Linked DNA regions of Sinobacterium norvegicum. The protein of the gene in region 1 interacts with the protein of each later gene in a pairwise test. Links are inferred from orthologs where the notes say so. Each region holds a gene or a part of one and is shown in the gene's direction. Other genes may lie near its edges. The genes, in order: L9P87_RS09275 and lepA.

Region 1 (3,135 bases):
GAAAAAGTCAGTCAGTCTATATCGAGTTAAATATATTACTAAGAACGGTCAACCTTGTACTAATAGTGTTTTTCTTCATTCTATTGGTGACTGCACTAGGTTTTGAGTACGCTCAAATATCCATATTTTTCTCGTCGGTTTTTGCCGTCATAGGTATTGCGCTTTTTGCGCAATGGTCAATGGTCAATGGTCAATGGTCAATGGTCAATGGTCAATGGTCAATATTGAGTAATGTCACAGCAAGCCTAATCATTTTTTTTGGGTTTCCATATCGGGTTGGCGACCGCGTCAGGATAATAGATAAGAAAGAGGATATCTCAGGCGTCATAGAAGAAATAGCCCTCTTTCATGTTCTGATCAAAAGAGGGAATGAGCTGATTACCTACCCTAATACGTTAATATTACAAAAGGGTGTTATTAAAAACCCTAGCGAGGGTGCTCAATCAGAAGCACACCAAGACTAAATTATGGGTGCCCATTGTTGGCACGGAACCGTCCCTAAGCATCGGTTGATTCGGTTTTTTTTTAATGGTCGCTATGGAGCGTAAAGCTGCCTAAGATGGTTAATCGGGGTCGTTAGTCTAGCTGATGTCCATAGCTGAGGGCAAAGCTCCTATAAGTTAATACGGTAATTACTTAATTTAGGAACATTTACATCGAGACCAGCGATATGACCGATAATATCATTATCGGTGACATGGAAAATTGTGACCTACCTGACTTGAATATTTTAACCTGCAAATACGTGTTGATGCAGGAGTAAGACATCCTCGTTGCACGTTAATAATTAACGCACTATCGAAGGGAGAGTGACCATGAAGAGTGTTTTTTCGACTATAGAGTCACTATTATGATAGAAATCAATGACCCATGTTTTGTCTTCGGCCTAAATCTTGATTCAATAGGTGGAGTCACTAATTTAAATGATGGTGCAATGGGGAACAGTTGGATCCATATTGATTATGGTCACTCGACTGCTAATAATTTCCTTAATTCTCTGGGCCTTCCAGAGAGAATAGTTAATTCACTTGTTCAGCCCGATACCCGACCGAGAACGGTGATATCTAAAGAGGGAGCTTTAGTCTTTATAAGGGGAATTAACTTAAACCCTGGCGCAGACCCAGAAGATATGGTTTCTCTTAGGATGTGGATTGAAGAAGGTAGGCTGATAACTGTTCGTCAACGCCCCCTGCTATCGCTTCAGGATATACGTTCTGAATTGTTATCGGGAGATGGGCCAATAAGTATTCCTGACCTTGTTATATCAATTATTGGCAGAATCGCTAATAGGATTTCTGACTACGTAAATGGTATCGAAGATCAGCTAGAAGATTTGGAAATCTCTACACAAACGCAACACGAGCAAGGGGCTAGATCTCGTATCTCCGGTATCCGGCGCGAGATAGCCAGTGTTAGAAGGTATTTAGCACCCCAGCGCGAAGCTCTTGATTCACTATATACTCATTCAATGACTTCGATGCCTGAAGGTTACCCTTATCGGTTGAGAGAACAAATGGACCGAATGACGCGCTATCTTGAGGATCTCGACCTGGTGCGTGAGAGGACTCTGGTATTGCAAGAAGAGTGGATGAATATAGCTATGGAACAGCAAAATTCACGTATGTATGCACTTTCAATTGTTGCCCTGATATTTCTACCGATAACCTTTGTTACCGGTATTTTTGGAATGAACGTAGCGGGCTTGCCCGGCATTGAGAATCCTGATGCTTTCTTCATGGTGACTGGAGTAATGACAGTCATATCGATAGTTGTTATTGGGATTCTAAAATTCAAAAGGTGGTTCTAATGACGATGGATATTCGACAGTTTGTCGATTTTACGCTTGTCTCTGTGGGCGGCTATGACATCACAGTGGGGCAGCTAATTTTTATACCTGTGGTGTTTTTGTGCGGGTATCTATTATTGGGTTGGTTAGTCCGTATTACTACGGCACAAATGCAACGAAATGAAATGGATGCCAATATCATTCAGATTGTACGGCGTGCTCTGTATATATTCGGCTTTATTATTCTGATCATTACCGCACTTGATTTAATGAATGTGCCATTAACTGCTTTTGCCTTTGTTTCGGGAGCGGTGGCGATTGGTTTGGGTTTTGGTGCACAGAATATTATTAATAATTTTATTAGCGGGTGGATATTGATATGGGAGCGGCCTATCCGTATCAATGACTATATTGAGCTTGGGGAAACAAGTGGTAGCGTTGAGGAAATTAACACACGTTCCACAAGAGTTAGGCGAGTAGACGGTGTGCATTTGCTGATACCCAATTCAAAACTACTCGAAGAAACTGTTGTTAACTGGACACTTGTAGATAAACTGTTGCGATGCATTATTCGAGTTGGCGTAGCCTATGGCTCGGACGTTGAAAAAGTAAGAAACCTACTAGAACAAGCTGTTACAGATCACGAATTTGTTCTCTCAGAGCCCGCACCGCAAATAATATTTGAAGACTTTGGTGATAGCTCTTTAGTTTTTGATGCTTATTTCTGGGTGCATTCAGTAGGGGAGAAAAGTTCACGTCAAATTCGATCTGATATTCGCTTTTCAATTGACAGCTTGTTTCGTGAAAATGATATTGTAATCGCCTTTCCACAGCGTGACATCCATCTTGATGGCACGCTTAAAATACAGTCATCAAGGGATAATAACTTTGAATAGTACTGCAATACTAGATCATTAAGATGTGCTTGGGTATGGGGCTAACAGTCTCTTTATGGCACATTTTAGCCCCTAAGCCCCGATTGATTCGGGTTTTTTTAATGGTCGCTATGGAGCGGTGAGCTGCCGTAAATGGCTAATAAAAATTGTTAGGTGGGCCGATGTCTGTAGTTGAAGGGTAAGCGGCCATCAGTGATTTAGATTACATGGATTGTCTTCGTTTTCTTCAAATAGTCTGCTTTATAATTTGTTCATACCAATCAAACATACTGCCCGGCAGCGAAGCCGGACGACCAGGCCCACTGGAAGTTAAAGCCGCCCAAGTGGCCGGAGACATCGAGCACCTCGCCGATAAAAAATAGCCCCGGCTGTTTTTTCGATTCCAATGTCTTGGAGGAGATCTCGTCGGTGTCGACGCCGCCCAGGGTGACCTCGGCGGTGCGATAGCCTTCC
Region 2 (3,210 bases), on another replicon or contig:
TCGATGGGAAGCCGATCCAGGCCTCTGGCGATCTGCCTCATATTGTCGGCCTGACACGGCCAGGTAGTCAGGCTGCAGTGCAGCTGATTCGTGGCGGCAAGACGCAACAGCTGACGGTGGTCATTGGTAGTTTAGATAAACAGCAGCTGAAACAGGCGCAGGCCGGGCATCATGACAAGTTGAACCGTCTTGGCGTGGCGATTGAAGCTGCTGGCGATCAATTGGCTCAGCAGTGGCAATTTGAGGGCGGGGTGGTCATTACCGAAATAGCGCCCGAAAGTGCTGCAGCGCGTTCGCACATGCAGCTTGGTGACGTCATCACTACCATTAACGGTTTTCCTGTCGATAGTGCTGAAAGCTTTAATAAAATCGTTAAAAAGCTGCCGATAAAACGTTCAATTCCTGTGCGGATTATTCGACAGGGACGACCTGGCTTTGTGGCGATTCGGATCGATAAATAGCCGCTGTTGCCGAGCTGGCGGCTAATTTACTCGTTGCCGCTATCAAACCAAAGGTTTCATAGCCAATTTTAGAGCAATCAGGTAATATGTGGCGCTTTAGAATGGCCTGTGCTTTTGCATAGGGCATGCTCACAGATGTATATTAACTTGGTGAACGAGTGACTGATCTTACCCATATCCGCAACTTCTCTATTATTGCCCATATCGACCATGGCAAATCGACTTTGTCCGATCGTTTTATTCAACACTGCGAGGGTTTAAGTAAGCGGGAAATGCAGGCGCAGGTTCTTGATTCGATGGATATCGAACGTGAGCGCGGCATTACCATCAAGGCTCAGAGTGTCACCTTGGATTACAAGGCCAGAGACGGCAAAACTTACCAGTTAAACTTTATCGATACCCCAGGCCATGTCGACTTTTCCTACGAGGTCTCTCGCTCGCTTGCTGCCTGCGAGGGTGCGTTGTTGGTTGTTGATGCAGCCCAAGGTGTCGAAGCTCAATCGGTTGCCAACTGCTATACCGCTATCGAGCAGGGCTTGGAAGTCGTGCCCATCTTGAACAAAATGGACCTGCCCCAGGCCGAGCCTGAGCGTGTTGCTATTGAGATCGAAGAGATTATTGGTATCGATGCCATGGAGGCTTGTCAGGTCAGTGCAAAGTCTGGCCTGGGCATCGAAGATGCACTTGAGACTATTGTTCGTGAAGTACCACCGCCAGTCGGTGATGCGGATGCGCCATTGCAAGCCCTAATCATTGATTCATGGTTTGATAATTATCTTGGTATAGTCTCGTTGGTACGCGTTGTTAACGGTACTCTGAAACCAAAAGATAAGATTGTTGCCAAGTCGTTGGGCAAGGCGCATGGTGTTGATGATGTTGGTATTTTTACCCCTAAGCGGGTTCCCGTTGATTGTTTACGGGCCGGTGAAGTGGGCTATGTTATTGCCGGCATCAAAGACATTTTAGGGGCCCCGGTAGGTGATACCATTACACACCTGAAAACCATTGATGAGGTTGAGTCGCTGGCGGGTTTCGAGCAGGTTAAGCCCAAGGTTTTTGCCGGTTTGTTTACTGTTAGCTCTGATGACTATGAAGATTTCCGAGATGCACTGGGTAAATTGACGCTGAATGATGCCTCATTATTTTACGAGCCAGAAGTATCGGATGCACTCGGTTTTGGTTTCCGCTGCGGCTTTCTTGGCCTGCTGCACATGGAGATTATTCAGGAGCGACTCGAGCGTGAATATGATATCGACCTTATCACAACGGCACCGACCGTTGTTTATGAGATAGTTGATAAACAGGGAAATCTAACCCGGGTTGATAACCCCTCAAGATTGCCTGACCCCAGTGTCATCGAAGAGATGCGTGAACCGATAGTCGAGGCCAATATTCTCGTACCCAATGAATTTGTCGGTAATGTCATCACGCTCTGTGTTGAAAAGCGCGGCGTGCAGAAAGATATGCAATTTATCGGTAATCAGGTGTCCATTAATTATGAACTGCCCATGAGCGAGGTGGTGTTAGATTTCTTCGACCGTTTAAAGTCTTGTAGCCGCGGTTTTGCCTCGCTCGATTATAACTTTGTACGCTTTGAACCGGCCAAGCTTGTTAAACTTGATGTATTGATAAATGGCGACAGAGTCGATGCCCTAGCATTGATTATACATCGTGATCAGGCGCAGCATCGTGGCCGCTTGTTGGTTGAGAAGATGAAGGAGTTGATTCCGCGTCAGATGTTCGACGTCGCTATCCAGGCGACAATTGGCGGTCAAGTCTGTGCTCGCTCTACTGTTAAAGCGCTGAGAAAAAATGTTACTGCTAAATGTTATGGTGGTGATATCAGTCGTAAGAAAAAGCTGCTTGAAAAGCAGAAAGCGGGTAAAAAACGCATGAAACAGGTTGGCAATGTTGAGATTCCTCAGAGCGCCTTCCTCGCCGTCTTGAAAGTCGATAGTTAAAATAATACAGGGACATCATGGACATTAATTTTCCACTAATTATGGTGGTGCTGGTTTTTGCTGGTGCCTTTATCTGGCTCGTTGATGCGCTATTTTTTGCGCGTCAGCGCCGGCAGCGTATTGAATCATTGACCCAGCAGTATCCGGATTACCAGGAGCAGGGCAGTGCGGATCAGCGCAACTATGATCAGGCTTTTGATTCGATAGGGAAAGACCCTGTTGCCGTTGAATACAGTAAGTCATTAACACCGGTATTAGCGTTGGTGTTGGTACTGCGCTCGTTTATTGTTGAGCCGTTTCAAATCCCCTCGGGCTCAATGGAGCCGACACTGCAAATAGGCGACTTTATTCTGGTGAATAAATTCTCCTATGGTCTGCGTCTACCGGTGATAAGAACCAAGGTGTGGGAAAATGATGAGCCGCAACGGGGTGAGGTCATGGTGTTTTTCCCTCCCCATGACCCGCGCTATTTCATCAAACGAGTTGTCGGCATACCCGGTGACCAAATTGCTTATAAAGGAAAGCAGCTGTTCGTCAACGGTGAGGCTGTCGAACAGCAGTTGATCGCACAGTTGCCGGTTGGGCGGCCTGCGTTTGCTGATTTGAAAGAGAACCTTAACGGCATTGAGCACACCTCGCGTGTAAACCTGCGCCGCTCTTCAGATTTTAGTCGACTACAAAACCAGGGCTGTGTCGCGGGGCTAAAACCTGATTTCGAGATTACCGTTAAAGCTGGTCATTTCTTCATGATGGGTGATAACCGCGATAATAGCAGTGATAGTCGATGC

Evidence for each region.
Region 2: the proteins of L9P87_RS09275 (region 1) and lepA interact in binary tests that used the Escherichia coli proteins (3 or more experiments, as listed by UniProt). The link is inferred for Sinobacterium norvegicum from one-to-one orthologs.

The regions. Positions count from the first base shown.
Region 1 is NZ_CAKLPX010000002.1:63,422-66,556, reverse strand. The notes cover bases 26-2,828. They hold L9P87_RS09275 (zinc transporter ZntB), read left to right. Parts: upstream 26-850; coding sequence 851-1,807; downstream 1,808-2,828. Other genes in these bases: L9P87_RS09270 (mechanosensitive ion channel family protein), read left to right, coding at 1,807-2,682; L9P87_RS09280 (mechanosensitive ion channel domain-containing protein), read left to right, coding at 66-464. Outside these bases: L9P87_RS09265 (BaiN/RdsA family NAD(P)/FAD-dependent oxidoreductase), read right to left, coding at 2,943-3,135. UniProt on the Escherichia coli protein: Zinc transporter. Acts as a Zn(2+):proton symporter, which likely mediates zinc ion uptake. Purified ZntB reconstituted in liposomes also binds and transports Cd(2+), Ni(2+) and Co(2+).
Region 2 is NZ_CAKLPX010000001.1:582,689-585,898, reverse strand. The notes cover bases 143-3,020. They hold lepA (translation elongation factor 4), read left to right. Parts: upstream 143-619; coding sequence 620-2,422; downstream 2,423-3,020. Other genes in these bases: lepB (signal peptidase I), read left to right, coding at 2,440-3,020; L9P87_RS02520 (Do family serine endopeptidase), read left to right, coding at 143-461. Outside these bases: more of L9P87_RS02520, read left to right, coding at 1-142; more of lepB, read left to right, coding at 3,021-3,210. UniProt on the Escherichia coli protein: Required for accurate and efficient protein synthesis under certain stress conditions. May act as a fidelity factor of the translation reaction, by catalyzing a one-codon backward translocation of tRNAs on improperly translocated ribosomes.